3 regions of the Shewanella sp. T24-MNA-CIBAN-0130 genome follow, and region 1 is predicted to be linked to each of the others. Evidence: predicted binding sites of a transcription regulator. Region 1 holds the regulator's gene; each other region holds the start of a gene.
What was found. Region 1 encodes NrdR, which represses ribonucleotide reductase genes. Its sites were predicted from a motif close to AAACACNANATNTNGTGTTT; they were not measured.
Positions count from the first base shown of each region.

Region 2: the regulator NrdR is predicted to act here: its motif matches at 7,533-7,552, upstream of nrdD (anaerobic ribonucleoside-triphosphate reductase).
Region 3: the regulator NrdR is predicted to act here: its motif matches at 4,763-4,782, upstream of nrdA (class 1a ribonucleoside-diphosphate reductase subunit alpha).

Region 1 covers NZ_JBEOPP010000043.1:28,653-39,680, forward strand. Annotated here, with positions in the region: gene recN (DNA repair protein RecN) at 1-1,550, shown strand, start outside; gene AAEZ02_RS15825 (hypothetical protein) at 1,623-2,756, shown strand; gene AAEZ02_RS15830 (phosphatidylglycerophosphatase A family protein) at 2,845-3,336, opposite strand; gene thiL (thiamine-phosphate kinase) at 3,346-4,302, opposite strand; gene nusB (transcription antitermination factor NusB) at 4,391-4,795, opposite strand; gene ribH (6,7-dimethyl-8-ribityllumazine synthase) at 4,809-5,285, opposite strand; gene ribBA (bifunctional 3,4-dihydroxy-2-butanone-4-phosphate synthase/GTP cyclohydrolase II) at 5,410-6,513, opposite strand; gene AAEZ02_RS15855 (riboflavin synthase) at 6,639-7,298, opposite strand; gene ribD (bifunctional diaminohydroxyphosphoribosylaminopyrimidine deaminase/5-amino-6-(5-phosphoribosylamino)uracil reductase RibD) at 7,362-8,507, opposite strand; gene nrdR (transcriptional regulator NrdR) at 8,570-9,019, opposite strand; gene glyA (serine hydroxymethyltransferase) at 9,129-10,382, opposite strand; gene ettA (energy-dependent translational throttle protein EttA) at 10,644-11,028, shown strand, end outside.
Region 2 covers NZ_JBEOPP010000007.1:61,655-72,682, forward strand. Annotated here, with positions in the region: gene ribA (GTP cyclohydrolase II) at 1-142, opposite strand, end outside; gene AAEZ02_RS04580 (YibL family ribosome-associated protein) at 180-536, opposite strand; gene AAEZ02_RS04585 (TonB-dependent receptor) at 982-3,459, shown strand; gene AAEZ02_RS04590 (NADH:flavin oxidoreductase/NADH oxidase family protein) at 3,630-4,868, shown strand; gene nrdG (anaerobic ribonucleoside-triphosphate reductase-activating protein) at 4,903-5,370, opposite strand; gene nrdD (anaerobic ribonucleoside-triphosphate reductase) at 5,370-7,487, opposite strand; gene rssA (patatin-like phospholipase RssA) at 8,000-8,938, opposite strand; gene AAEZ02_RS04610 (DEAD/DEAH box helicase) at 9,124-10,479, shown strand; gene AAEZ02_RS04615 (DUF3010 family protein) at 10,597-11,028, shown strand, end outside.
Region 3 covers NZ_JBEOPP010000010.1:35,868-46,895, reverse strand. Annotated here, with positions in the region: gene gyrA (DNA gyrase subunit A) at 1-2,509, opposite strand, end outside; gene ubiG (bifunctional 2-polyprenyl-6-hydroxyphenol methylase/3-demethylubiquinol 3-O-methyltransferase UbiG) at 2,898-3,620, shown strand; gene AAEZ02_RS06255 (HAD family hydrolase) at 3,746-4,408, shown strand; gene nrdA (class 1a ribonucleoside-diphosphate reductase subunit alpha) at 4,987-7,275, shown strand; gene nrdB (class Ia ribonucleoside-diphosphate reductase subunit beta) at 7,349-8,479, shown strand; gene yfaE (class I ribonucleotide reductase maintenance protein YfaE) at 8,469-8,867, shown strand; gene AAEZ02_RS06235 (hypothetical protein) at 8,890-9,186, opposite strand; gene AAEZ02_RS06230 (hypothetical protein) at 9,646-10,377, opposite strand; gene AAEZ02_RS06225 (BamA/TamA family outer membrane protein) at 10,504-11,028, opposite strand, start outside.

The sequences.
Region 1 (11,028 bases):
TTGCTATCGATGCCCTTGGGTTATGTCTTGGTAATCGCAGTGATGCCAATACCATCAGACCCGGCGCAACGAAAACTGAAGTGAGCGCGCGGTTTACGCTCCACGATGTCCCTTTAGCTAAACGCTGGCTTGAAGATAACGATCTTGATGCTGAAGATGGATGTATTTTACGTCGAACCATTAATAATGATGGCCGATCTAGAGCCTATATTAATAGTAATCCGGTCCCGGTTTCGCAATTAAAAGCCGTTGGTCAACTCCTGATAGGCATTCATGGCCAACATGCTCACCATGCCATGCTTAAAAATGATCATCAGTTAGCCTTACTCGACAGCTACGCTAACCACAAGTTGTTACTTGATGCCGTCAGTGCCAGCTATCAGCGCTGCAAGCAAGTGGAAAACGAGCTAAAGCATCTTGAGCAAGCTCAGCACGAACGCATTTCGCGTCAACAGCTGCTGCAATATCAAGTAGAAGAGCTTAATGAGTTCAACTTAGGCTTGGAAGAATTTGATGAAATAGAACAAGAACACAAACGCTTAGCCAATGGCACAGATTTAATTGAACGTTGTCAAGCAGGTTTACATTTATTAACCGAAAGTGATGAAGGCAATATAGAATCGCTGCTTAATAAAGTGGCCAGTATTGCTGATACGCTTCAAGGCTATGATGAATCCCTTGCTCCTATCGGCACTATGATCAGCGATGCGTTAATTCAAGTACAAGAAAGCGCTAGCGAAATTGAAAGTTATTTAAGCAGTTTAGAGCTTGATCCAGAACATTTTGCCTATTTAGAAAAACGCCTTTCAACGGCAATGCAATTGGCGCGTAAGCATCATGTGAGTGCTGATAAGTTGGCACTACATCATCAAGCATTGATGAGTGAATTGGCCGAACTTGCTGACGACGAAACTAAATTAGATGGTATAAGACAGCAACTTGAAGCCACCAGAAATGCCTATTTAACCAATGCACAAAAACTGAGTCAAAGTCGTAGCCGTTATGCTAAAGAACTCGATAAATTGGTCACTCAGTCAATCCATGAATTGAATATGCCTAAGGGCAAGTTCCATATTCAGGTTAATTATGAACCAACTAATATCAGCTTAAATGGTTGCGACCAAATTGAGTTTATGGTTACCACTAATCCCGGCCAACCTTTGCAACCTATTTCAAAAGTAGCCTCAGGCGGCGAACTATCACGCATTGGCTTAGGCATTCAGGTGATTACCGCCAGAAAAGTCGCCACTCCGACGCTTATTTTTGATGAAGTGGATGTGGGCATTTCGGGTCCTACTGCTTCGGTCGTTGGCCGTATGTTACGCAGCCTTGGCGAGTCGACTCAAGTATTGTGTGTTACTCATTTGCCACAAGTGGCGGGCAATGGTCATCAGCATATGTTTGTCAACAAATTCAATAAAGCAGGTAGTACAGAAACCACTATGCAGGCCTTGGATAAAGATCAACGGGTGAATGAACTTGCGCGCTTATTAGGTGGTGATGTCATTACCGAAAATACCTTGGCTAATGCCCGTGAGTTGTTGCAATAATCGTTATGCACTTATAAAAAAGCAAATCAATATATTAACGTAAATTTAACATGGGTTTACGGATAAATCATAATGCTGAAAGTAATAAAGGGCTTGGGTGTTGTTGTCGGGCTAATATGTAGCTTACTGGTCTTTATTGTTGTCTGTTTAGTGGCCATTAATGCAACAGACAGAACAAAGTCACCTAACACGCTATTAGTTGAGAACTGGCTAAAGCAACAGCCTATCGATCCAAGCGAAAATGGTTTTGTATATTTACAAACTTTTATCGGCACTTTTCAGGATGTAACGACTAAAGAAGTGGCCACTACATTAAGTTTCAATGATGAGGATCAACCACTACGCGATTACAAAAAATCGTGTTATCAAACTGATGTGGCAACCTGTAATGAATTTCTTGAAAAGAATAACGAAAGTATTTTACAAGCAATTCATGCACACAAAACCGATGTAACCCATTATAGTAAGCTGATTAAAATGCCTTATTGGCAAGAAGATATTCAGTATTTAACACCTGCAAATCTTTTTAAATGGGCGCCACTACTTACATTACGAACAATCAGTGAACTTATTGTTTTAATAAACCTTGACGGATCCCCTAACCTTAACGTGAATGAAGCCTTGTTAACATTTTTAAATAAAGATGCTCAATTCTGGAATATGGTTTATCACTCATCTCGCTCTATATTCAACCATATGATTGCCGTTAGCGTAATCAAATCTCAACTTAACTTTGCCAGCACTTTAGCTAGAACACTCGATACGGCAGTTCTACACAAAGTCACTACTTGGCAAACGCCATTCGAATTTACTAATAGCGATTTTAAGAGAGTATTTTCTGGTGAATGGCAGTTTGCTCATAATACGATGCAAAAAATGATAACGGATGCGCAGGAAGAGACGGTGCCATTTTATGAGAAATGGTTAGCAGATGCTTTGTATAAGCCCACAGACAGTGATAATCTCATGGCTGAATTTATTGTTAGCTTGGTAAAAGAACCGATATCCACAAACCCCTCTCACACACTTAAACAACCAAGTTATTGTTCTAACGACAATAAATTACAGCAATTATGGCATTTACGCTACAACCCTGTAGGTAAAATATTAAGTTGTGCTAATTACGAAAGAAATTTTAAGTTACAGTTCATCAATATGAACAATGAAATAGAACAGCCGCGCACAAATTTAATAGTGACTCAATAAATAAAATTATAATTAAACTAAAATCGAGAGTCTAAATATGTCAAACATCGCAACGTGCGCTTTTGACATATTAAATGCTTTAAGGCTCTTATAGATAATACACCGCTAATTGCACACCGATTAACGAAAAGATCCCCGCCAATACATCATCAATCATAATCCCAAAACCACCATGCACTTTGGCATCAAGCCAACGTATAGGCCATGGTTTAACGATATCAAAAAACCTAAACAATACAAAACCAAGTCCTAACCACATAAAACCTAAAGGCGCGGCAATCATGGTGATCATCAACCCAACCACTTCATCCCACACAATAGCGCCATGGTCGTGTACACCCATATCTCTAGCCGCTTTCCCACAAATATAGAATCCAGCAAGCATACTAATACAGGTGATGATGAGATAATTCGTTAAGCTTAACTGCTGCATGAGCAACACTATGGGCACTGCGGCTAAGGTACCAAAGGTACCCGGCGCTTTTGCCGCTTTACCGCTGCCAAAGCCTAATGCCAAAAAATGAATTGGATGGGCTAAAGACAGTTTTTTAACGAATTTATCTTGGGTTAATAGTCTCATAGTACTCAATTAAAAATGCACAAAGCCACGTGAAATAGGGGTAAATGCTTGCCCATTTTCTACTAGTTTTAATTTATCGCCGGCGCTGACCTGACCAATTTTAACAAACTTCACCCCAGCATGAATTAGCGCGGTATCAATTGCACCGCGTTGTGACTCTGGCACAGTAAATAAAAGTTCGTAGTCTTCACCGCCCGTTAATGCATAACTTAATGCATCTTCACGACTAAGATTGGCTTTAAGTGAGTTTGATAAAGGAATTAGATCCACATCAATGATGGCGCCGACTTTCGATGCCGATAACACATGTCCAATATCAGACATTAAGCCATCAGACAAATCGATAGCGCTTGTGGCTAGAGTGCGTAGTGCTTGACCTGCCAACACACGAGGCGTTGGGTAATAATGGCGGTTAATCAGATATTGTTTATCTTCAGCGTTAACGGTCTTAACACCTCTGATAATATCAAGGCCTAAGGCTGAATCACCTAGGGTTCCCGTCACATAGATCCAGTCTCCTATTTTTGCACCTGCACGGGTTAATGCAGTACCTTTAGGGACTTGGCCATTAATCGTAATACTGATACTGCGCGGACCACGGGTGGTATCACCACCAATGAGTGCAATACCATAATATTCAGCAATATCAAAAAGGCCGGCACTGAACTGGGCTAACCAAGGTTCATCAACACAGGGTAACGTCAGTGCTAAAGTAAACCAAGCGGGCTCGGCCCCCATTGCGGCAAGATCAGAAAGGTTAACCGCTAGCGATTTATAACCTAAAGCATGAGCTGGAATGTCTGCTAAAAAATGGATATTTTCAACAAGGGTATCACAAGAAATTGCTAAAGATTTCTTGTCCGCAGGATTCACTAACGCACAGTCATCGCCGATGCTTAACTCAACATCTCGCCTTTTTTGACCTTTATTGCGGAAGTAATGTTCGATGAGTTGAAATTCTTTCACATTCAGTCTGGTACGGTAAACCGTCCACCTTAATTTTTGAAACAATTAATAACAAATGAAAACGGTATCCGAAGATACCGTTCTGGTGTTACTTATGCTTCACTAACTTATCAAGCAAGCCGTTGACAAATTTGTGACTATCTTCAGCACCAAACGCTTTCGCTAACTCGATACCTTCGTTAATAGCCACTTTAAACGGCACATCTTTACGGAAGGTCAACTCGTAAGTTGCCAGACGCACAATGGCTTTTTCTACTGGTGACACTTCTTCAAAATTACGATCAAGATGTGGCTTTAACAGCTCATCAATTTGCGATATTTTTGATGCTACACCGGTTAATAGCTCACGAAAATAAGCGACATCAACACCGTCAGTGTTCTGTTCAGTTAAAAACTCATGTTCTACGTCAGCAACTTTGTTTTTACTTAACTGCCATGAATAAATGGCTTGAACGGCTAAACGGCGGGCCTTACGGCGCTCTGAAGGTTTCATACTTTTCCTACTATTACAGCTGTTGTTCTAGTTGTTGCAGTACATTAACCATTTCAAGCAAACTAAGGGCAGCTTCGCCACCTTTGTTACCTGCTTTAGTACCTGAACGCTCAATAGCTTGCTCAATGGTATCTGTAGTTAATACACCGAATGAAACAGGAAGATCGTACTCTAATGCAACTTGTGCAAGACCTTTGTTACATTCACCAGCAACAAATTCAAAATGAGGTGTACCGCCACGGATGACAGCACCTAATGCAATGATCCCGTCAAACTTTCCACTTGCAGCAACACGTTTTGCAGCAAGCGGTAATTCAACTGCACCAGGCACTCGAACAACAGTAATGTTGTCGTCACTGACCTGGCCGAAACGCTTTAATGTGTCTATTGCACCGTCAAGCAGACTTTCAACTAAAAAGCTATTGAATCGCGATATTACAATCGCCACTTTGGCATTTTTCGCTTCGATATTACCTTGAACTACGTTCATTCTATCTTACCTAAATTAGCTAAAGCACCCCGCTCGGGGCAAAAAAGAGGCGCTATGATATCACAGCCGAAAGCCCTGAGCGCTATGCAATTAATGAAATTATTAAATTTACCATAAGCCAAAATTATTCAGCTATATAATCCGTTACTTCTAAACCAAAACCTGACAAGGAATGGTAACGCTTTGGCGAACTTAATAAGCGCATTGTACTGACACCTAGACTCGACAAAATTTGCGAGCCGACGCCAACACGACGTGATGTTCCTTGCCACATTGCTCCTGCTGGTGATTGGCCATTATCTTCGGCCTCAAACGCTTTCACTTTTGCCAGTATCTGACTTGAATGCTCAACGTTACCCAGTAACACCAATACGCCACCTTCCAAAGCAATGCGTTGCATGGCTTTTTCTAATGGCCAGCTACGCGTTTGATCTCGCTCAGAATGCAGTAAATCGTTAAAGGTGTTTTGCAAATGCACACGCACTAAACAATTAGGCTTCACTTCATCTTTAACCAATGCGTAGTGTAATTGATTATCAATAGTGTCTCTAAATGTCACCATCGTAAAATCACCAAAACGAGTCGGTAGTTTACATTGAGCTTCGCGTACAACCGTGGTTTCGTTGGTGTTACGGTATTCAATTAGGTCTGCAATGGTACCGATTTTAATCCCATGCTTTTGACTGAATATTTCTAAATCAGGACAGCGCGCCATGGTGCCGTCTTCATTTAAAATTTCAACAATCACAGCTGAAGGTTCACAGCCAGCTAAGCGCGCTAAATCGCAACCGGCTTCAGTATGGCCAGCACGCGTTAATACCCCGCCTTCTTGTGCCATTAACGGAAAAATATGCCCAGGTTGTACTAAATCAGAGGCTTTGGCATCTTTGGCAACAGCGACTTGAACGGTCACGGCTCGGTCATGAGCTGAGATCCCGGTTGTGACCCCGGTCGCCGCTTCAATTGATACGGTAAAGTTAGTCGAGAACTGCGCATTGTTGTTGGTGACCATTAAAGGCAAGTTAAGCTGCTGACAACGCTCTTTGGTCATGGTTTGGCAAATTAATCCGCGGCCATAGGTTGCCATGAAATTGATTGCAGCAGGCGTCACTTTATCAGCGGCCATGATCAAATCACCTTCATTCTCTCTGTCTTCATCATCCATCAAGATAACCATCTTACCTTGACGAATATCTTCAATGATTTCTTCTATGTTATGTAGCGCCATTGTCAGACCTTTCTCTATTAAGTTTTTTGATTTTAAATAATTAAATCAATTTGTATTTGTTATTTGTTATTTTGAATAATGTCTTGTACATAATCATTGGGTATAAATATTTATGCTTGGAGCGATTAGCGCAAAAATCCAGACTTAGCTAATAATTCCATCGTCACACCCGATGACGGCTGTGCATGGCTAGCATCAGGTTGCATTAAACGCTCTAAATAGCGGGCAATTAAATCCACTTCGATGTTCACGCTGTCACCAACTTTGAGATCCACCAGCGTGGTTTCACCCGCAGTATGAGGCACGATGGTTAATCTAAAACGAGTTCCATCAACTTCATTGACAGTCAAACTAACGCCATCAATGGTGACCGATCCTTTGTGAGCAATGTAACGACTTAATTGAATCGGTACCGATAACCAAAACTCAAGTGCCTTGCCTCGGTAAGCACATTGCTCAATTTTTGCAATGCCATCAACGTGGCCGCTGACCATGTGTCCACCCAATCTCGTGGTCGCCGTAACGGCTTTTTCAAGATTAACCTTTTGGCCAACTTGATAACGACTAAAACCAGTTAATTCAACTGTTTCAGCAGATATATCAGCAACGTAGCTATCGCCTAAACGCTCAACAACGGTCAAGCACACACCATTTGTGGCAATGCTATCACCTAGGTTTACATCGGTTAAATCTAACTTGCCGCTGGCAACGGTTAAGCGGATATCGTTACCTTTGCGATCAATTTTACGTAATGTACCAAGGGCTTCGATTATCCCAGTAAACATAATGACTCACTTTTTGCTTTTAAACTTTGCAGTTGTTCAGGTTTTTCTTAAACAACTGCCACATTAATAGGGTTGATTATATCTGAGGATATAACGCTTATCTTGTCCAACGTTGCGCTCATCAATTAATTGCAATGCAGGCGTTTGCTCCATGGCACTGTAATCGGGTAACTGCAACATATTACGTCCATGGCTGCCTAACAGTTTAGGCGCTTGATAAAGCACAATGTCATCGGCGAGGCCTTGAGCGACAAACGCCCCAGCTAAGGTCGCACCAGCTTCGACTAAAACAGAATTAGTATGCTGGCCTAAATACGTTAGCAAAGCTAACAATGGGATCCTGCCCGACGAGTCACATTCTAATTGTAAAAAAGAAACGTGTTGTGGAAAAGCAGCTTTAGCACTTTGGGAATATTGACAGCCAGAAACCAGTAAAATAGGACTTTGAATTGAAAATAACCTTTGTGTTGCCGTCAGTCTCGCTCTGCTGTCTAGCACAACCCTTAAAGGTTGGAAAATTTCATCTTTTGTATGGCGAGTGGTTAACTCACCTAACGCCTCATAGCGCACATTAAGGCTAGGGTCATCGATAAGGATTGTTTCAACGCCTGTGATTAATGCACAGTGGCTGGCACGGTATTTTTGCACATCGGCTCGTGCAGCACTGCCGGTAATCCACTTTGACACCCCATTAGACAGGGCTGTTTTACCGTCTAAACTGGCGGCTATTTTAACCGTGACCCAAGGAAGCCTAGTTTTCATGCGCTTCATAAAGCCTAGATTGAGATCATAAGCTTGTTGGCTGAGTAGTCCTACATCGACCTTAATTCCAGCCTCACGTAACATGGTGATACCGCGGCCTGACACTTCTGGGTTCGCATCGGTCACAGCAACAACGACTCGCGCAACCTTGGCGTTAATTAACCCTGAAGCGCAAGGTGGCGTACGACCATAATGACTGCAAGGTTCTAAGGTTACATAGGCGGTGGCGCCTTGAGCGCTATGACCATTATCAAGCACCATTTTCAGCGCATTGACTTCAGCGTGGCCTTCGCCAGCACGCTGATGGAAACCCTCACCGATAATCTTATTCTGATAGACAATGACACAACCAACACAGGGGTTGGGCCTAGTGGTATAACGGCCTTTCTCGGCAAGCGCTATAGCACGGCTCATCATTTGGGTGTCAAAAGTAGGCCCGTTGGACATGATAGATAATCTCTTATTGCTTAGATGCCATGATAACCGTTAAAAACGGTCATTACACAGCATTACTTTTGCAACTTAGCAATGGCCTCGCCAAATTGTGACACATCTTCAAACGCACGATAAACAGAGGCGAAACGAATGTAAGCCACCTTATCAAGGTTCATCAACTGTTCCATCATAAGATTACCAATCATTTCCGAATCCACTTCGCGCTCACCAGTCGCGCGCAGCATTGATTTAATTTTTGTCAACGCTTGATCAATGTCATCAATAGAAACCGGACGTTTTTCAACGGCACGCAACATGCCGCCGCGCAGTTTCTCTTCATCAAATGGTTGTCGGGTGCCATCGCGTTTTATCACTCTAGGCATGACTAATTCAGCGCCTTCAAAGGTGGTAAAACGTTCATGACATTCGGTACATTCCCGGCGACGACGGACTTGGTGACCATCAGCCACTAATCGAGAATCTATCACTTTGGTATCGGTCGCGCTACAAAAAGGGCAATGCATTAGGACTCCTGCAGAAAAAATGGCCGCTAGCAATTAGCGGCCATTAAAGTTTATCCTATTTGGTGAACAAGGTTAACCTAAACCTGTATCAACAGACATCCAAATACGATTAACCGTATACAGGGAATCGAGCACACAAGGTCAATACTTGACCTTTTACGCGCTCAATAACCGCTGTATTAGATGCATCATCAAGAATGTCACAAATCCAACCGGTCAATTCTTTCGCTTCAGCTTCTTTAAAGCCGCGACGAGTAATGGCTGGTGTACCAATACGAACACCAGAGGTCACAAACGGTGAACGAGGGTCGTTAGGCACTGAATTTTTGTTAACGGTAATGTTGGCACTGCCTAAGGCGGCGTCGGCTTCTTTACCGGTTAAATCGCGGCCAATTAAGTCAACCAACATTAAATGGTTTTCAGTACCGCCAGAAACGATTTTGTAACCGCGGGCTAAAAACACTTCAACCATGGCTTTGGCATTTTTAACAACTTGCTGTTGGTATACTTTAAATTCTGGCTCTAGTGCTTCTTTAAATGCGACCGCTTTACCTGCGATAACATGCATTAAAGGACCACCCTGACCACCAGGGAATACTGCTGAGTTTAGTTTTTTATATAAAACTTCATCATCGGCTGCAGAAATAATAATCCCGCCGCGTGGGCCGGCTAATGTTTTATGGGTTGTTGACGTTATCACATGTGCATAAGGCACTGGCGTTGGATAAACACCTGCAGCAATTAAGCCTGCCACGTGGGCCATATCAACAAACAAATAAGCACCAATTTTGTCGGCAATCTCGCGCATTCTCGCCCAGTCAACAATACCTGAAAAAGCCGAAAAACCGCCGATCATCATTTTAGGCTTATGTTCAATGGCTAAACGCTCCATTTCGTCATAATCAATTTTGCCAGACTCATCAATACCGTAGGGAATGATGTTGTAAAGCTTGCCAGAAAAATTAACCGGTGAACCGTGGGTCAAATGACCACCATGAGCAAGGTTCATCCCTAAAACGGTATCGCCTGGCTGCAATAACGCCATAAATACGGCACTGTTTGCTTGCGAACCTGAATGAGGCTGTACGTTAGCGTATGTTGCACCAAATAATTCTTTTGCGCGTTCAATCGCTAATGTTTCAATCACATCAACGTATTCGCACCCACCATAGTAACGCTTACCTGGATAACCTTCAGCATACTTGTTGGTTAACTGAGAACCTTGGGCTTCCATCACACGAGGACTGGTATAGTTTTCAGATGCAATCAATTCAATGTGTTCTTCTTGACGACAAGTTTCATCTTCAATGGCTTTAAATAATTCTGGATCATAATCCGCAATATTCATCGCTTTCTTCAACATGCTAGCTCCAACATCATTATCTGTATAGTAGGGTTGCGCGTTATTCTACCCTGCAACGATGATGATTCACAGTAGAAACAACATGAAATTCACTGTGTTCTGAATACAAAACTATTCATGTTTATGGCACCAAGTGGCCAGATCCTTCATTCTTTTTGACCTAAAAAGCGCTGTGGATTAAATCACAAAATTGCCTGTTGAGTTCAGCTCATAATACAGTAGAATTATCATCATCTTTGTTGACAATTAGACAGTATAATTATGGCTCAATTTGTATACAGCATGCTTCGTGTGGGTAAAATTGTCCCACCTAAAAAGCAAATTTTGAAAGACATTTCATTAAGCTTCTTTCCTGGCGCCAAAATTGGTGTACTCGGATTAAACGGTTCAGGTAAATCGACATTGCTGCGCATCATGGCCGGTATAGATACCGAAATTGAAGGTGAAGCGCGTCCAATGCCTGGACTAAAAATTGGTTATTTACCGCAAGAGCCGCGCTTAAACGAGCAACAAACGGTTCGCGAGGCCGTCGAAGAAGCCCTGAGTGAAGCCAAAAATGCATTGATCCGTTTAGATGCTGTTTACGCCGCTTATGCTGAACCCGATGCAGATTTTGATGCCCTAGCCAAAGAACAAGGTGAGTTAG
Region 2 (11,028 bases), on a different contig from region 1:
CTAGCATAGGTTGAGTGGGATCCAGTTGACCGAATGTCAACGCAACGTGTTCTTTACCCGTGGCGGTCTCTTCAAAACCGTGCATAGCAAAAACCCCCCAAGGAGTGGGTAACTTAGATGTTGCGATATACTTTATCGACATGAATTAACCTTACGACAACTAACTGTAAAAGAAAATATTAGAACTTAGCAGGAGCAAAACCTGTTACATCTTTAATGCCCATTTCACGGCCTAATGCCGTTAAAGGATGCACAACCACTAAGCCTTTAACTGATTTATTTAACTTGCCCATATCAGCTTGTTCTGCTTTGGTTAGCGTGCGCTTAAAGCCTAGCGCTTTCAACGCTGTACCTTCTTGGCTAAACTGACGTGTTTGTTGGCCTTTAATATTTGCGATTCGCTTAGTAACGGTTGCCACTTCTTTCTTAAACTGCAGGACAATCGCGGCATCACCACGTGCTTCAGCCGCGGCTAATTTGCGACGAAACTTGTCTAATTTATCATTCCAAGTCTGCAGCTCTTGCTTTAAATTCATTTGATTACCTTCAATGCTTTACTGTGTTAATGATTCATTTTCGCTTATGCGTTTATCACAACACCGTTTCGGAGGCAGATTATATACCCAAAACCCCCTAAGATGCGAATAGCAAACGCTTGATATATGAATGTACCAGCAAACTTTTTCACCCCATACAAATAATCAAGATATTATTACATTACAACAAACAATCAACACTATTGGACTGTGCACATTTTGCATGACTTACGTAATGTGTTTTATGCCATCGTATATACCTAATCGCCCCATGGTTTATGCCCTTCGCTGCCAAGTTAGTGATCCGCATTTCTCACTCATATTGATTAATTGATCCGCAACCAAATCACCTATATCCCCTTTTTACGACATTTGAGATAAATCACTATTGCAATACTTATGATAATCATTATCATTCGCACTATTGTAAATAAAGGTGCCTGTTATGACGTTACTCCGTTTATCTCTCCTTGCCATTGCCTGTCAAGGTGTACTGTTTCCCGTTTATGCTCTCGCACAAACTCCCATTAGCCAGCCTAAAGCAGGAACACAGGCATCAACTGATAAGGCCAATACATCATCCCCAACTGATTATGAACGTATTACTGTTTACGGCAGACAAAACCACGTGGTGATGAACTCAGGACTGGCGACCAAATCGAATATGTCACTGATGGAAACCCCCGCAGCGGTGGTTATTGTTGATGAGGCATTAATTGACTCGCAAGGCATCACTAATATGCAAGAGTTGGTGCGTAACATCAGCGGAGTGACTCAAGCGGGCAATAATTATGGTATTGGCGACAACTTAGTGGTGCGCGGATTAGGTGCCAACTATACCTATGATGGTATGTATGGCGGCGCAGGTTTAGGTAACACCTTTAACCCAACACGTTCGCTGACCAACGTCAGCTCAGTCGAGGTGCTCAAAGGGCCTGCAACAGGACTTTATGGCATGGGCAGCGCAGGCGGCGTCATTAATCTTATTGAGAAAAAGCCAGCATTTGACGGTAAACAGTTGTTTGAAGCAGAAGTGGGTCAATGGGACACTTATTCATTGATGGCCGACAGCACAGGCGCAATAACCGACGATATGGCTTATCGAGTGGTGGCTAAAAGTGCCCGCAGTGATGGCTATCGCGATTTGGGTACCGACAGAGATGAAGTTTATGGCTCACTAAAGTTTGTATTAGACGACAACCAAAATCTGATGCTATCTGCTGCTTACATTAACGATGCCATTCCGGTTGACTCGATTGGCCATCCTATCCGTATTTATAATGCCGCTTCTGTCGATGGTAAAACTGCAGCTGACGTTAGCTGGCAAGATCTGGTTAACGACCCAAGCAGCAAAGGTTTACAACTTAGCGATGAGCAGCGCCAACAACTGGCTGACTCGTTAAGTGCCAGTGACGGACAAACGCCATATGAGTTTGGTCCCAATGGGCTTATTTCACCGATGGCGAAAGACAACCAAGGTGAAGAGTTGCGCTTTAAACTCACCCATAATATTTACCTCACCGATAACTTATTCTTAAACCAACAGCTGCAATATCGTAATTACGAAACGGCTTTTGCTCGTCAAACGGGTGCTTATAACTATGTATATTGGCAACGAAATGGAGTGATTAACCAAAATCCTCGTGCGCCGCTTGTTGAAAATGATGTGTTATATCCCTACGCAGCACGTCGTCAGGAATACCGCAAAGTGTCCGCAGACGAAAAGTCATGGCAGTATTTTGCCGACTTACGTTATGACTTTGACATTGGCAACATTAGTAACGAATTACTGGTCAATGTTAACGTTGAAGACCGCGATATCCGCTTTAAGCAGTATTCGATTTACGACGCCGACTATACCTTGAAAGACCCCAACGGCAATCAATCCTATCAAGGCTCTCTACCTTTTATTTATGATATCCGTAACCCAAATTGGGGTGAAGGAGAATTTGAAGATTACGACCCATTATTAACCAGTAACTACAATAAATCTGTCACTGCATGGGGTTTGGGCGTACAACATGTGGGTTACTTAGGGGGCGGCTTTACCAGCCGTATTGGCGTTGCCTTTAATGAGATTAAACAAAGCTATGAACACTTAGGTGTTGATGCCCGCTACAGCAGTAGCCTAGCCGATCCTCAGCCAGAAGCCGACACCACAGATAACGGTGTAACCTACAATTTAGGCTTAACCTTTATGCCTACTGCCGATATCTCTATATTTGTTAATCACTCTAAAGGCCGAACAGCATACCGTGTGTTAGGCGACGTAAAAGGTAATGAAGCTGACCGCGAAGATTCGCAATCAATCAGTAATGATTTGGGTATTCGCGCCAAAGCATTTGATGACCAATTATTGGCATCATTAGTATTGTTTAAAACCTCACGCACCAATCTGGCTTATACCAACCCAAATTACGACAGTAGCGCGGTCACGCCTGATATTGACCCATACTTTTATGATGGCAGCGAAGATACCAAAGGGGTAGAACTGGATCTGAATGCTTATTTAAGTGACCAGTGGAAAGTGAACCTTAACGCGGTTTACCAAGATGCCAGAGACAATCAAAATCCCAATAGTAGTGATTATGGCCAACGCCAAAAAGGTGTGCCTTATGTAACCGCGGGGGCTTGGGTAACTTATGCAGCAGAATTGGGCTTATCAGCGCCACTATCATTAAGCCTAGGAGCCAAATATGTGGATGAGCGTAGTACACACTCAAGTTCGTTTGGCATACCTGACGGCTACGTACCAAGTTACACCGTAATCGATTCAGCCATTAGTTATGATGTTGAGCGTTATAAAGTTCAATTGAACATTAATAACATCTTTAATGAAACTTATTACGATAAAGCCATGTTCTTAGGCGGATTGCCCGGCGAAGAGCGCAACGCGAAGTTAACGGTAACCTATCGAATTTAATGCAATAGTGGTTTGGGTTCGGTTTGATCAAAATCGAATGACAACATGGTGTAAAGCACTGCCTTTTGCAGTGCTTTTTTATCCCTGTTTGATAAGGATAATTGACTATCTAGGCTACATGTAGGATAACCGAGACATTAATTCAAGCGGTTACCTTAGGATATTATTTGATGGCTAATACCATTTTTACCCCATACACCTTGACCAATGGCGCAATTATTCCTAATCGGTTGGTCAAAGCCGCCATGGAAGAAAATCTTGCTAATGCCCTGCAACAACCTGATCACGCATTGTTCAGCTTATATGATGCTTGGGCAAAAGGCGGCGTTGGATTAATGATCACCGGCAACGTCATGATTGATCCCTTAGCCATGACCGGCCCTGGCGGCGTGGTATTAACCTCTAGCAGCGCACTTGCCCCCTTCACTCAATGGGCCAAAACGGCTAAACAACATAGTGCCAGAGTATGGATGCAGATCAATCATCCCGGCAGACAGGTGTTTAAAACCATGGGCGGTAAGAATATTGCCCCATCAGCTATCGCACTCGATCTGGGTAAACATTCATCAATGTTTTCTGAGCCTAAAGCCATGACTACTGCAGATATTGACGACGTTATCCAACGTTTTGTTACCACAGCCAGCATGGCTCAACAAGCGGGGTTTGATGGCGTACAAATTCATGCCGCACACGGATATTTACTGGCACAATTTTTATCGCCATTAACCAACAGGCGCAATGATGAATGGGGCGGAAGTCTTCATAATCGTGCCAAACTATTAATGGAAGTGGTCAAGCAAGTTAGGCTGAGATGTGGTGCCGGTTTTGACATTGCGGTAAAACTCAATTCAGCCGATTTTCAACGGGGTGGCTTTGATATCGACGATGCCGAAAAAGTCATTACTATGCTGGCGCAGCATCAAGTAGAAATGGTGGAATTATCAGGCGGCAGCTATGAAGCACCCGCTATGCAAGGTCGCAGTGCCGATGAACGCACCTTAGCTCGAGAAGCTTACTTTTTAAGTTTAACCGCGCAGTTGGTCCAGCGCAGCCCTATACCTTTAATGTTAACAGGGGGGATTTATCGCCTGCCAGTGGCACAACAAGTCATTGATACCGGCTTTGCCTTATGCGGTATTGCCAGCGCCCTCGCCTTTTATCCCAACTTAGCCAATAAGTGGCGAACACAGCCCGAGTTTATCCCGTCTATTCCAATGGTTAATTGGCAAAGTAAGCCCTTAGCTGGGCTGGCAACTATGGCTATCATTAAACGCCAACTTCGCCGCATAAGCCAAGGGAAACCACCACAAACCAATGATTCCCCCTTGTGGAGTTTAGTGGTCGATCAATTTAGAACGAAACAACGCACTAAGAGTTATCGACATGCTTTAGGCATCACGAACGCTTAAAACACTCATGCTTAACACCGTCTAGATTCAAACACTATCTGTTAAAACGATAAACCTGTTGATTGCTGCTACCGCGCCACAATAGCGCGGGATCAGCTTTATCTTGTTCAAACTTACCGTCAATCATTACATCCACCAAGTTCACCACGGTTTGTTGCTGCTCACTTAGATCAGCAAGTTGGTAACCGGTCCATAACCAAATATCTTTCTCGGGACATTCATCCTTTACCCGCATCACCAATTTCAATATCGCTTCAAGGTTAGCGGGATGCAGCGGATCACCACCGCTTAACGATAAGCCGCGACGGAAAATACGACTGTCGGTTAAATCATTAAGAATCTGATCTTCTAACGCTTGGCTAAATACATGCCCAGCATCGACACGCCAAGTGCTTTGGTTATAGCATCCCTTACAAGCATGCTCGCAACCGCTGACAAATAACGTGCAGCGATTGCCCTCGCCGTTGATCACATCAATACTATGATAAGCACTATAATACATTATAAATGCTTCACTCTGCGCTTCACTTCTTCTTGCTTACCAAAGTTAAACGGCCGTGAATCTGGGCTGCCCAAATAGCCACAAACTCGTCGAATCACAGACACTCGACTAGGTTCGTGATTACCGCATTTGGGGCAAACAAAGCCCTTGCTGGTACAATTGAACTCACCGATATAGCCACAATCGTAACACTCATCAATCGGAGTGTTGGTGCCGTAATATGGCACCCGACTGTAGCTGTAATCCCAAACATTTTCGAGCGCTTCAATATTGTGCTGCATGTTAGGGTATTCGCCGTAGCAAATAAATCCACCATTGGCGATAGCCGGATAAGGTTGTTCAAAATCAATCTTATCGTATGGATTCACTTGCTTTTCAACATCTAAATGGAAACTATTCGTGTAATAGCCTTTATCTGTCACCCCTGCCACCACACCGAACTGAGTCGTATCAAGCTGGCAAAAACGGCTACATAAATTTTCACTAGGAGTACTGTACAAACTAAAACCATAACCCGTTTCTTGCTTCCAAGATTCAGTGGCTTGCTTCAAATGATTAATGATCGCAACAGCTTTCTCACGTAATTGAGCGTTATCAAACACATGTTCAGCATTGCCATACAAGGCATTAATGGTTTCGTGTAGGCCAATAAAGCCTAACGAAATTGACGCACGACCATTTTTAAAGATCTCGCTAACATCATCATCGGCATTTAAGCGCACGCCACACGCCCCTTCCATATAAAGAATTGGTGCCACTCGCGCTTTAACCCCGGTTAACCGAGCAATGCGAGTATCTAACGCTTTGCGTGCAATCAGTAGTCGCTGGTCGAGTAATTGATAAAAACGCTGTTCATCTTGACCTGCTTCCAACGCAATACGCGGTAAGTTAAGGCTAACAACACCTAAATTATTGCGTCCTTCATGTACCAATTGGCCATCTTCTTCATAAGTGCCCAAAAATGAACGACAACCCATCGGAGTTTTAAATGAACCAGTGACTTTCACCACTTGATCATAATTTAAAATATCAGGGTACATGCGCATAGTTGAACAGGTTAATGCCATCTTTTTAATGTCGTAATTGACGTCAGCCGCTTTATGATTCACGCCATCTTTAATCGCAAACACCAATTTAGGGAATACTGCCGTTTTACGGTTTTTACCTAAGCCAGCCATGCGCACAGTTAACATAGATTGCTGAATTAAACGAGATTCCCACGATATCCCCAATCCAAAGCCAAAGGTAACAAAGGGCGTTTGCCCATTGGCGGTATGTAAGGTGTTGACTTCATATTCAAGCGATTGAAACGCGTCATGACACTCTTTTTCGGTTTGAGTCATCGCATAATCTTCCACGTCGGCCACTTGCCATTTTTTAGCGACGCTAAGGTGCTTTTGATAACTAATTTGTACAAACTCAGCTAACACTTCATCAATACGGTTAATCGTTGTGCCACCATAAATATGGCTCGCCACCTGTGCAATAATTTGCGCCGTCACAGCCGTTGCGGTCGAAATCGATTTAGGCGGTTCTATTTCAGCATTGCCCATTTTAAAGCCATGAGTCAGCATGCCGGCTAAATCGATTAACATGCAGTTAAACATCGGGAAAAATGGTGCGTAGTCTAAGTCGTGATAGTGGATTTCGCCCTTTTCATGTGCTTCGACAACATCTTTAGGTAATAAGTGAGTTTTGGCGTAATGCTTGGCAACAATCCCGGCAAGTAAGTCACGTTGAGTGGGGATCACTTTGGCATCTTTATTGGCGTTTTCGTTTAAAATGGCACTGTCTGATTGCTCAACCAAGCCGCGAATAGCACAATTTAATTTACTTTGAGTTTCACGATGGGTATCGCGATCATGGCGATACTCAATGTAATGACGTGCCACCGATTTATACGGCCCAGACATTAATAAGTTTTCGACTGCATGTTGTAGTTCGTGAATATCAACTTCGGTTTTCGCAGCCATTTGCTGTTCAACCGTTTGCGCTAACTGCTGCGCATATTGATGATCTGCTTGACCTGCAGACTCCATTGCTGCTACTACAGCCTCTTTGATCCGACATCCATCAAAGGCGGTTCGACATCCATCTCTTTTCACGACTACAAGCATACGACCATCCTTACAAGCACTATATATAGAACTTTAATTTACAAAAAACACAATATAGAGTGTATTAGACACATTAACGCTGAGCATTACTTTGATCCAGATCATAATTCTCAGCACTACTTAATATTGAAAAACATCTTGCTTTCAGCAAAAGATATTGTAGGAATGTTCACTGATCCGTCGGATAAAAATACAAGGGGAGAGATGGTAAATTGTTTCACAATATGGAGTGTTTTCGTAAATCAATATTGCCATATTCAAACACCGCTAGCGCGGTACTCAACAAGCTAACATAACGCTTAAGCGCGCTACGCTGTCATCGAACACCATTCTAGTCGTCATATCAACAAACTAAGTGACTTGCCAATGACTCTTTATTAAAGGAGCATTGAACATAATGATGACAACAACCCAACTTGGACAATACCGTTATTGCATAAACATTAATCGAGCGGTATCGAACTCGTGCATCCGTAATGGGCACATGACTCATATTCGACACCGCATAAGTGTTAATTTAAGGTCGCTTCAATTAAATGTTGAATATCTTTTACTGCCTGCTCACCCGCTTTAATGGCTTCTTTTGCACGATGAAATTCCATTGTGCCAATGTCATTAACATAAGGCACAATACAAATATCTGGTGGCTCGCCCATTAAACGCGAGCGTTTATGGCGTTGTTCTAAAATATCCATTGATTGTGACATAACGGCCAACATACCTGGATGGGATTTTGAACTGCCTATAGCAAGCTTGTCAGTTAAGACACTCATGTAGTCTTTGCCTTTGCCCCATAAATCCATAAAACCTGATTCAAGCTCTGCCTTTTCATCAATCGTCTCTGACTTACTCGCTTTTCGGCTTTTTACTTGCTCTGGGGCCTTATGAAGTTGATCACGGCGATGACCGTTTAAATCCACTGCAATAACCACATCAACCCCCATCGAACGGGCTAATGACACAGGTACCGGATTGACCACGGCGCCGTCAACAACCCAGCGATGACCTTGCTGTACTGGGGGTAAAAAGCCGGGCATAGAACATGAGGCGCGAACCGCATGGCGTAAGTCACCTTCTTTAAACCAAATCTCTTGTCCAGAATATAAATCGGTAGCCACTGCAGCAAAAGGACGTTTTAACTGTTCAATGTTGATATCGCCAATGCGATTAGCTAAGACATCAAATACTTTCTCGCCGCTAATTAAGCCGCCTTTACGCCAGCCTAAGTCCATTAATCCGAGTACGTCCCAACTCGAAAAACCACTCACCCAGGTTTCAAGTTCACCCAAATGATTATTCGCATAGGCCGCGCCCACTAATGCACCCACTGAACAACCCGCAACTTTGTCAGGGTAAATATCTAACTTGGCTAAACCATTCAATACCCCAATATGTGCCCAACCTTTCGCGGCTCCACTGCCTAGGGCTAATCCCACGGTGAGCTTTGTCATCTTTTTTCCTTCCATGCTCAGCATATTAATCTTTACGAAAAGGTTCGGCAGAATCGACCAATAGCGATGCCGAACGAGGGCAATAATATAAAGCTAAAAAATAGCATAACTAAAGCGACTCTTGTTGGCTATAGCAAGGTGAAACAGCTATAATCACCGGCTTACATTTTTTAGGGGATTTACCTTTGCAATTTACCGATTTTTCGTTGGACAAGCGCCTGCTTGACAGTTTAAAGCACCTTGGCATTTCTACGCCTACCGATGTTCAAGCGCAAGCACTTCCCATTGCCTTATCAGGTAAAGATTTAATGGCATCGTCTAAAACGGGCTCAGGTAAAACCTTAGCGTTTTTACTGCCAGCAATGCAACGGGTAATCTCTTCAAGAGCATTGTCGAAAAAAGATCCTCGGGTACTCATCTTATTACCGACACGTGAATTAGCCCAGCAAGTTTATGGCCAATTACGCTTATTAGTCGCCAATACTCAATATAAGGCCATTAGCGTACTCGGTGGTGAGAACTTTAATGACCAAGCCAAAGCCTTGTCGAGAGATCCTCACTTTATTGTCGCCACGCCTGGACGTATTGCGGACCACTTACAACAGCGTCACTTGTATTTAAATGGCCTAGAATTGTTGGTTCTTGACGAGGCTGACCGTATGCTCGATTTAGGTTTTGCTCCGCAGTTAAAAGCGATTAATGATGCAGCCGATCATAAACGTCGCCAAACCTTGATGTTTTCAGCTACGTTAGATCATGACAGCATTAATGACATTGCCGCAACGCTACTCAAAACACCGAGTCATGTATCGATTGGTGAGTCTTACACAGAACATAAAGACATTGAGCAGCGTATTATTTTGGTGGATCATTTAGACCATAAGCAAGCCTTGCTGCAGCACATTTTAACTCAAGAGCAACACAAGCAAGTAATTGTATTTACGGCAACACGTTCAGACACAGACCGTATAGCCACTTTATTAGCATCACAAGGCTTTACCACCTCTGCGCTCAGTGGTGATTTAAAGCAATCGGCTCGTAACCAGATTATGGATCAATTTGCTCGAGGCCAATCACAGATATTAGTGACCACAGATGTAGCATCACGCGGCCTTGATTTAATCAACGTATCGTTAGTGATTAACTTTGATATGCCAAAGTTTGCTGAAGAATACGTCCATCGTATTGGTCGTACTGGCCGAGCGGGCGCTAAAGGCGATGCGGTCTCATTTGTGGGTCCTAAAGATTGGGACAGCTTTAAAAAAGTACAACTGTTTTTACGTAAAAACTTTGAGCCCACTGTGATTGAAGGCTTAAAAGCTAAGTTTACCGGCCTAAAAGATAAGCCTCAAGCAGGTAAAGCAGCGGTTAGTACCAAAGGTGTTGAAGTCAGTAAAAGAGCCAGCGCCACTAAAAAACCTAAAGCGGCACCCAAGAGTGATAAACGCTTTATTACTGGCGTCGATGTCGGTGATGCGCCAGTACGCCGTAAAGTAAAACCGATTCAAGTTATTGAAGACGACGGCACAACAGAAGACTAAATCGCTCTCAAACTGCGATAACAAATGATGGATGTAGGGTAATCGTTACCCTACACAAATGAACGATAACGACAATGCCAACGGCACTCTCGTATGAATAAACCAGTAAGGATTAACATGAAAATTTGTGGTGTTGAATTAAAAGGCGGCGAAGCCATTATCTGTTTACTGACCTATGAAGGCGAAACGTTTAACGTGCCAGCATGTCGTAAAGTCTCATTCAGTATTTCACAATCGGCAAGCACTGAATCAATTCGTGAATTCAACTTTGCGTTTCAAAAATTAATCGCCGATTATAAAGTCGATGAGATAGCCATTATTGAACGTGAACAAAAAGGTAAATTTGCAGGCAGTGCCACCAGCTTTAAACTGGAAGCAGCCATTCAATTAAGTGATATCCCTGTTACGCTTATTTCTCCTTTGATCGTTAAAGAGCAATTAAAGCGTAACCCACCACAAGTTGACTTTGAATCATTAGATCTAAAACGCGTCCAGCTTAATGCATTTGACGTTGCTTATGTTCAGCATAACCGACTCATCTTCGGTAAA
Region 3 (11,028 bases), on a different contig from region 1:
TACGACCAATAATTGATACGCCTTCAGCAGGCGTTCGCACTAAGGTGCCTTTATTACTGATCAACATGATTTCGTCAAAAGTGCCAACTTGAACGGCACCGACTACTTCACCATTACGTTCGCTGACCTTAATCGATACCACACCTTTAGTGCCGCGACTCTTCGCTGGGTATTCATCCAACTCGGTACGTTTACCGTAACCGTTTTCAGTTATGGTTAAAATCGCACCGTCAACTTTAGGCACTATTAACGATACCACTTTTTGGCCCGCATCAAGCTTAATACCACGAACACCGGTTGCAGTACGGCCCATTGGGCGTAGCGCAATGATTTCTTCGCCCGTTTCAGCATCAATCTTCACTTCACCGGTTTCAGAATCACGCGCTTTCTCATTAAAGCGAACCACTTTACCTACATTAGAGAACAACATAATGTCGTTACTGCCGTCAGTAATATCGACGCCAATTAATTGATCACCGTCTTTTAGGTTTACAGCAATAATCCCGTTTGAACGTGGGTTGCTGTAAGCTGTTAATGCTGTTTTCTTAACCGTGCCATGCGCTGTTGCCATGATGATAAATTTATCATCAGCATATTCACGTACCGGCAGAATTGCCGTAATGTGCTCACCGTCAGAGAGTGGTAATAAGTTAACAATAGGACGTCCACGAGCAGTACGACTCGCTAATGGTAATTGATACACTTTTAACCAATACATTTTACCAAAGTCAGAGAAGCAGAGAATCGTGTCATGGGTGTTTGCCACCAATAACTTTTCAACAAAGTCTTCATCTTTTACTTTAGTTGCCGCTTTGCCTTTACCACCACGACGCTGTGCTTGGTAGTCAGACAAGACTTGGTATTTTGCATAACCTAAGTGAGATAAGGTCACGACAACGTCTTCTTCATTGATTAAGTCTTCAAGACTCATATCAATTTCATTAGCGTTGATAATGGTGCGACGTTCATCACCGTATTGCTCAAGAATTTCTTCTAATTCTTCTTTAATCACTTCCATCAAACGCGATGGAGTACGAAGAATGAATAACAAACCCGCAATCAGAACTAAAAGCTCTTCATATTCAGCTAGAATCTTGTCATGTTCTAGACCGGTTAAACGGTGCAGACGTAATTCAAGAATCGCTTGTGCTTGTTGCTCGGTTAAATAGTACTGACCATCACGGATGCCATACTGTGGTTCTAACCATTCTGGACGCGCAGCATCATCGCCCGCTTTTTCAAGCATGCCTTGTACATTACCTAACACCCAACCTTGTGCCACTAATTTAGCTTTGGCTTCAGCCGGTGTAGGAGAGGCTTTAATTAACGCAATAATCGGATCGATGTTAGCCAGTGCAATGGCGAGTGCTTCAAGAATATGAGCACGGTCGCGGGCTTTACGCAGTTCAAATACGGTACGGCGCGTAACCACTTCACGACGGTGAAGAATAAAACACTCAAGCATTTCTTTAAGGTTAAACAACTTAGGCTGACCGTTCGTCAATGCCACCATGTTGATTCCAAAAGAACACTGCATTTGTGTTTGAGAATATAAGTTGTTTAGTACAACCTCACCCACTTCACCGCGTTTGATTTCAATAACAATACGCATACCGTCTTTATCAGACTCATCGCGTAGGCCACTGATACCTTCTAATTTCTTATCTTTTACAAGCTCGGCAATTTTTTCAATCAAACGGGCTTTGTTAACTTGATATGGAATTTCATGAACAATAATACGTTCACGACCATTCTCTTCCGTTTCAATGTCAGCTTTAGAGCGCATGATAGCGCGGCCACGGCCGGTGTTGTAAGCATCAATAATGCCTTTGCGACCGTTAATTGATGCTGCCGTTGGAAAATCTGGACCTGGGATGTATTCCATTAACTGTTCAATCGATAAACTTGGATCGTCGATTAACGCCAAACAGCCTTTCACTACTTCTGTTAAGTTGTGAGGTGGAATGTTAGTGGCCATACCGACTGCAATACCAGATGAACCATTGATTAATAGGTTTGGTACGCGTGTTGGTAATACCGCAGGGATCATCTCTGTGCCGTCATAGTTAGGCACAAAATCCACGGTTTCTTTTTCAAGGTCCGCTAATAATGAATGCGCCAACTTTTGCATACGAATTTCGGTATAACGCATCGCCGCAGCAGAGTCACCATCGACCGAACCAAAGTTTCCTTGTCCGTCTACTAATGTGTAGCGTAGCGAGAACGGTTGCGCCATACGTACAATTGTATCGTATACAGCGGTATCACCATGGGGGTGATACTTACCAATTACGTCACCAACGACACGAGCGGATTTTTTATATGGTTTGTTCCAATCGTTTTTTAATTCGCTCATGGCGAACAATACCCGACGGTGAACGGGTTTTAAACCGTCACGGACGTCAGGTAATGCACGACCTACAATTACGCTCATTGCGTAATCAAGGTAAGAATTCTTAAGTTCGTCTTCGATGTTAATTGGCGAAATAGATGATGCCAGATCAGTCATAAACTGCGCGTTCCCCTAAAGTGAGCTGACAATAAAACTTAGATATTATTATCTAGCTTAAAAACGTGATTTGGCATTCTAACACAGATATTTAATGTCGCCAGAACTAAGACCTGCCAAATGCTCTATCACTATTAATAATTACAAAAAAGCTAACATTTTCAGATAATTTAGTTTATTCGTTGGCTAATATATGGCTAAATTTTAGCAAGAATAAAACGCCACTTGCTGATGCTTTAAGCACTTAAGCGCACAAAATGATAATCCATCGCACTTAAATGGATGTTTTATGAGCAAGCATGACCGGAGAAAGCCATTGTTGACTACTATTCACCAAGGTTATCGCTATAATAGCGACCATACTTTCATTAAACACTTAGGTTAAGTTATGTCACATGCTGAACAATCGACACCCAATGTAGATCCGCTAGAGATCGCAAAATTTGAAGCCATGGCGCAAACATGGTGGGATCTCAATGGTGAGTTCAAGCCATTACACTTACTTAATCCACTGCGTTTAAACTACATTGACCAAACCGCTGACGGCATTTTCGATAAGAAAGTCTTAGATGTCGGTTGTGGTGGCGGCATTTTATCCGAAAGCATGGCGCACCTGGGTGCCCACGTTGATGGTATTGATATGGGTACTGAGCCGCTTGAAGTGGCAAAACTGCACGCATTAGAGTCTGGCGTGTCAGTTAATTATCTTAAAACAACTGCCGAAGCACACAGCGATAGCCACCGCGAGTATTACGATGTGGTGACTTGCATGGAAATGCTCGAACATGTACCCGATCCGCAATCGGTTATCCAAGCATGTTGTGACATGGTTAAACCCAATGGCTTTGTGTTTATCTCCACCATTAACCGCAATATGATGTCATACCTGCAGACCATTATTGGTGCTGAATATTTATTGAAAATGCTCCCGGTTGGTACCCACGACCACAGTAAGTTTATTCGTCCATCTGAACTAATGGCATTAGTCGATAATACCGACTTATTGTGCAAGGATGCATTAGGGATTACGTACAACCCGTTGTCAGGAGTGTTTAAGTACACTAACAGTGTTGATGTTAATTATATGATAGCCACCCAAAAAATTGATTAATCATCCTGGTGACTCTTTTCAACGTTTTAATGTAAGTGAACCAGAGTAGCGTTACTTCCTGCCAATAACGCTATAAAGGTGCATACATGATTCCATTATTATTGACTCTTGTTAGGAGCTAGCCTTTGCATAAGCAAGATATAAAAGGGGTACTATTTGATTTAGACGGTACTTTAGCCGACACAGCCCCTGATTTAGTCCAGGCATTAAATCTCAGTTTGGACGAAGCCGGTTTTAATGTCCAAACGCTTGAAACGATGCGCCATGCGGCGTCACACGGCAGTTTATATTTAGTTAAAACGGCTATTCCGCACGCCGAGGAACGAGTACAAATTGCTATTCAGCAAGCACTACTTCGCTATTATGCCCAGATAAATGGCGATCACAGCCGCTTGTTTGACGACTTACCCGAACTCTTATCGCTGTTAGATTCACAAGCCATTCCTTACGGTGTGGTCACCAATAAGCCGGCTCGATTTGCCCGGCCATTAGTTGCAAAGCTGGGCTTAACCGATAAACTTAAAACCATGATCAGTGGTGATAGTACCCGTTATTCAAAACCTCATACCGCACCGATGTTTTTAGCCGCACAACAAATCGCCATTGCCCCTCAAAGTATTTTATACCTCGGAGATGCCGAACGAGATTTAGTTGCGGCCCACAATGCGAGTATGTTGGGCGGCGTTGCCTTGTGGGGATATTTGTCCGCTACTGACAAACCTGACACATGGCCTGCTGGCAGACAATTTGAACACGGTGCATCACTGAAACAATTTTTCACTGAATAAGGCGATTTTGTTGTATTTGAGTCACCGGTTAATTGGCACCATTTTGGGGTAAATAATCAATATTTTTGAATAAATGATTAGCATGCTGATCATCTCTGGTCACACGATCAAAATCAACCAAAGATCAACCTATAAACCAGCAATATTTTTTGATCGCTGTTTATTTTAGCGATCAAATCTTTCTTATTTGATGGTTTAAAAAATATCATTTATCAAAAACACTTTATAAATTTGGGCTCTAGGGTTAGTTGTCACTAACCCTACCGTTTATCCTCAAGTTATCCACAAGAAGTTAATTAAATTGTGGCTTGCAAAAATCCCCAAACCTCACTATCTTGTATCTAAGATTTTAAATAACACCATATCTTGTGTGTGACTGGCAATCAAAACACTACGCACCTGCATTACAAGGACGTAGTCGATAAGTGAATGTACTGGTATTTTACTACCATGTTGTGAGTACATTCAGCTTGATTGTTTAACATGGAATTGTTTTGTAACTGATTCAGATCGAATCAAGTTACATGGTATCCAACAACAGATCACACGATTAGATATAGAACCAAGGCCTCTCTTCAATGAATAGCAATATGACAGTCACCAAGCGCAGCGGCGAACGTGAATCGATCGATTTAGATAAAATTCATCGCGTGATCACTTGGGCAGCCAATGGATTAAAAAACGTCTCAGTATCTGAAGTAGAACTTCGATCTCACCTGCAGTTTTTCGACGGCATTCCAACAGAAGCCATTCATGAAACGATTATAAAAGCCGCAGCTGATTTGATCTCTCCGGAATCCCCAGATTACCAATTTTTGGCCGCGCGTTTAGCCGTATTCCATTTACGTAAAAAGGCTTTTGGTCAATTTGAGCCGCCTAAATTATATGACCATGTCACCAAGTTAGTCGAAATGGGTAAATATGATATGCATATCATGGCTGACTATAGCCGTGAAGAATTAGACATTCTTGATAGCTATATTGATCACTGGCGTGACATGAACTTCTCTTATGCCGCGGTAAAGCAACTTGAAGGTAAATACCTGGTTCAAAACCGTGTGACCCATGAGATGTATGAGAGCGCGCAGTTTTTATATATTTTAGTGGCCGCATGTTTGTTTGCGCGTTACCCAAAAGAAATCCGCTTGAAGTACATTAAAGATTTCTATGACGCGACGTCTTTGTTTAAGATTTCTCTGCCAACGCCAATCATGGCCGGTGTACGAACGCCTACTCGTCAGTTCAGCTCATGTGTATTGATTGAGTGTGATGACAGCTTGGATTCAATCAATGCTACGGCATCGTCAATCGTTAAATATGTCAGCCAACGTGCTGGTATTGGTATTAATGCCGGTCGTATTCGTGCATTAGGCAGCCCTATACGCGGCGGTGAAGCATTCCACACGGGTTGTTTACCATTTTATAAGTATTTCCAAACAGCGGTGAAGTCTTGTTCTCAAGGCGGCGTACGCGGTGGTGCAGCAACGCTGTTCTATCCGTTATGGCATCTCGAAGTTGAATCGCTATTAGTGCTGAAAAACAACCGGGGTGTTGACGACAACCGTGTACGTCATCTTGACTACGGCGTACAGTTAAACAAATTAATGTACCAACGCTTAATCAAAGGCGAAAACATTAGCTTGTTCAGCCCATCAGATGTACCGGGTCTTTATGATGCCTTCTTTGAAGACCAAGTAGAATTTGAACGTTTATACTTGCAGTACGAACAAGACAGCAGTATCCGTAAAAAACAGATTAAAGCCGTTGAGCTGTTTTCATTGATGATGCAGGAACGAGCCTCTACAGGTCGTATCTATATTCAAAACGTCGATCACTGTAATACCCACAGCCCATTTGACTCTAAAGTGGCGCCGATTAAGCAATCTAATTTGTGTTTAGAAATTGCCTTACCGACTAAGCCGTTAACTAACATTGACGATCCGGACGGTGAAATCGCCTTATGTACCTTATCAGCGCTTAACTTAGGCGCGATTACCGACTTATCTGAACTTGAGCCGTTAGCTGATTTAGCGGTACGTGCGTTAGATAACTTACTTGATTACCAAGATTACCCAATAAAAGCGGCTCAAACGAGCTCGATGAATCGCCGTACGCTTGGTATTGGTGTGATTAACTTTGCTAACTACTTAGCTAAAAACGGTAAAAAGTATTCCGACGGTTCAGCAAACAACCTGACCCATAAGACCTTTGAAGCTATCCAGTTCTATTTACTGAAAGCGTCAATGAACTTAGCTAAAGAAAAAGGTGCCTGTCCGTTATTTCACGAGACCACCTACTCGAAGGGTATTTTACCCATCGATACCTATAAACGTGATTTAGACAAGATTTGTGACGAACCATTACACATGGATTGGGAAGGTTTACGTAGCGACATAAAACAGTACGGTTTACGTAACTCAACCTTGTCAGCATTAATGCCGTCAGAAACCTCATCGCAAATTTCAAACGCGACCAATGGTATCGAACCACCACGTGGCTTAATCAGCGTGAAAGCCAGTAAAGATGGCCAGTTAAAGCAAGTCGTTCCAGACTTTGAGCTGCTTAAAGACAAGTACGAACTGCTGTGGAATATGCCAAACAACGATGGTTACATCCAACTTGTTGGTTTAATGCAGAAGTTTATTGACCAAGCTATTTCTGCCAACACTAATTATGACCCAAGCCGTTTTGAAGGCGGTCGTGTGCCAATGCAGACCTTGCTAAAAGACTTGTTAAGTGTGTACAAACTGGGCATTAAAACATTGTATTATCATAATACACGCGATGGTGCTTCGGATCAGTTTGACGACATTATTGCTGTCGAAGAAGAAGACGATGACTGCGCCGGCGGTGCGTGTAAAATCTAATCATCACTTTATCTCTATTTAGCGGGGGATAATCCCCGCTTTTTGAAAAATGCGTTTTCAGGACACCTAAATAATGGCTTACTCTACATTTTGTCAAACACCTAACGATGCAACCAAAGAACCTATGTTTTTTGGGCAATCAGTTAATGTGGCACGCTACGATCAACAAAAATATGAAGTCTTTGAAAAACTGATTGAAAAGCAATTAAGTTTTTTCTGGCGTCCAGAAGAAGTTGATGTCAGCCGTGACAAAATTGATTTCGGTGATTTACCTGAACACGAAAAGCACATTTTCCTGTCAAACCTGAAATACCAAACCTTGCTTGACTCTATTCAAGGCCGCTCACCAAATGTGGCATTTTTGCCATTGGTATCGCTACCAGAATTAGAGACGTGGATTGAAACATGGTCGTTTTCTGAAACGATTCACTCACGCTCTTACACTCATATTATTCGTAATATTGTCAATGACCCATCCGTGGTGTTTGACGATATCGTGCAAAATGACGAAATATTGAAACGTGCCGGTGACATTGCCGCTTATTACGATGATCTGATTAAACTGACCCAGATTAATAACCTGTTAGGTGAAGGTACTCATGTTATCGACGGCGAAGAAATCACCGTTAATTCACGTATCCTGAAAAAATCACTGTATTTATGCATGATGTCGGTTAACGCCTTAGAAGCTATCCGCTTCTATGTCAGCTTTGCCTGTTCATTTGCCTTTGCTGAACGTCGTGTTATGGAAGGTAATGCCAAAATCATCCGCTTAATTGCCCGTGATGAAGCGTTACATCTCAATGGGACACAACATATTATCGCCTTGATGCAAGGCGGCAAAGACGACCCTGAAATGGCAGAGATTGCTATTGAGTGTAAGCAACAAGCTTATGACTTGTTCGTCAAAGCAGCAGAACAAGAAAAAGAGTGGGCTAAATACTTATTTAAAGACGGATCAATGATCGGCCTAAATGAACCGATCCTATGTCAGTACGTTGAATTTATTACTAACCAAAGAATGAAATCAGTACATTTGCCTCAGCCTTATGAAGAACGGTCTAACCCACTACCCTGGATGAAAAATTGGTTAGAAAGTGATGCAGTACAAGTGGCCCCACAGGAAGTAGAGGTGTCATCTTATCTTGTTGGCCAAATCGATTCTTCTGTAAATAGCGATGAGTTTTTAGATTTTGACCTATAAAAAACTTTTCAAAAAATCGCCAATTGTAAGCTTGAAAGGACAGCCGATTATTTTATTTGACGGCCAACATTCAAGCTTACTAGAAGCGCTTGAGTCGAAAAAAGTAAACGTGTTTTCAGAATGTCGTAACGGATTTTGTGGCGCATGTAAAACCACCGTAATATCTGGTGAAGTAAACTACCTATCAGAGCCTCTTGCAGAACTCAAATCCGACGAGTGCCTACCCTGCTGTTGTGTGCCTAATGGCGATTTAAACCTCAAACTCTCTACTGAGGGAGTCGAAGTCGTTGCTAAGCGACAATACGCTCCGGTAAATGACAGCCATACACTCACAACAGCATTAACCCAACAATTACAGATTAATCCCAAACGGGCTCTTGACCGTTAATCTATCAGCCCTTCAACACCCGTTATATATTCAGGGCAAAGCTTAACAACACCCGTTTACCAGACTCAATCTTAGTGACGTTATGCTCATACTTATCAGGACGAAATAAATACACCCGCCCCCATAAATTCACTATGCATTTAGCACAGCTAAACACCCCACCCACTTTAGGTTGGACTATTACGAGGTTCAGTTTGTAATAACGACCTTGTTGCACCGGATCGGTATGGGTCATCACTTGATGATGAGTATGATAGGTCACCCAATTTATCGACAACATACGGCTGCTTAAAATGGCTTTGTTAATCACGTTTGCCATATTCACTCCAATGAAAATATTTGCAACAGATTATATCGACTCAATAAAAAATTGGGGCCATATTCACCAGCTAAAATCGTCTAAGATAGACGAGGCGCTTCTGGATGCTTAGTGACAGAAATGCCATCCATCATAGGGGAAAAGGAACACGGTTAGCGTCAGAGGGATAGTGCAGAAAAGAAGACCATTATTGAATGGGTTAAATGACTAATACCTAATTCACGCTATCAATCCATAGCGACCATGAACCACTCTTAATCCCTGACGCATTAATCGCTAACGGATCAATCCTAACGAATTAATCAAATTGACTCTCCCGTCATCAACGACAATCTAACGCTTGTTAACTAATCTCAACTCGCGATAAACGATGGGATAAACGATGGGATAAATAAGCCAATATGACAATATTTGACCTATTTAACCTATTTGATAACCGTTTATATCCCGAGTTCAAGATTAACTGTTTGTCATTGTATCGCAAGAATCGTCATAACTATCCAGCTCAATAATACCTTGCAGGATCATGCCGTGATAATGGGCTTTTACCAGTTGATAATTCATGCTCGGCGCAAAAAAATAAGTCACCTCTTCCGCTCCTGTTTGCTCAACCGGTATAAGCTGTATTTCTCCCCAGGGCGCTATGGTAGCGGTTAATTTGTCTTTAACGTAGAACTGATAGGGTTCAATCGCATCAGAGGCTTGCCTTATTAGCGCAAATTGCTGTCGACCTCGAAGCACGTTTTCACGTATTTGAATCGCCAAAGTATCCACATCTCTTAATGGTATGGTCTTTGATGCATAATTATCGATGTCCCCATCAATATCAACACGAGATTTAAGGCCATGGTTGTCAAAAGTCACTCGCATGTCTCGAGAGCGAAAACCAGTTACCTGTTGATGAAAATTATCGGTTAACCATTCGTTGCGATCAGTTGACCACGATAACTCGGTACGCTGTTGATATTGAGTGCCAATACCTAAAATGCTGGCTTTACTTTTTGAGGTGATAACGGCAGATTTACCCTGCCAGTTCTCAGTCCGAGTCATTTCTCCCATATGTAATCCACTGAGATAAATAGAATAATCAAAGCTGCGCTGACATTTTTGCTCAACGTCACTCGCCAATACGCTATTACTGTGCAGTAAACCACTTGAAAGACCGACTATTATCAGTATTCTAGTGGCCATTACACAAGCTTTGGTCGACATGCTGAGATTGCGAAATCTTGTCAGCATAAGTTTTATTTGCGCCATTAATGTCATCATCAGAGAAAGCTTTTCACTTTTTGCTCTTACCTTAAAAATAGTGTTAGCTTAAAAAACTTCATTCACATTTAAGTAGAAGTTAGTTTCATTTTCACCCACCCCGACATCAAAACGTAAATTAATATTATCTTTAATTCTAAATCGAAATCCAGTGCCGTAGGCCGTTAATAACATATCGGTTAGCTCACTGACTTTAGGTGCGACACTACCAACAGCGCCCCAAAATACCATGCCATAACGTTGGAACACTGGTAAGCGATATTCAACTTGCCCCATCATCATTTGCTCATCTCGGTAGCGACCTCTAATGTAACCCCGCATCGCATTAGAGCCACCCAAATCGGGTAATAAGTTCCAAGGTACGTCACCACTGGTAAGATGCCCTTGAACTTGCCAAGCGACTAAACCCGGTGTTGAACCTAAGTCTATATAGTTCGCTAATTCAATATTATAAGTAGAAAACGAATCGAATTGATCATTTTGATATAATCCCGCATCAACCTGAAATAACCACCCTTCTGTCGCGTTTAAACGGTAATCTCTTGAATCATAAATACTGGTGACGACAATGCC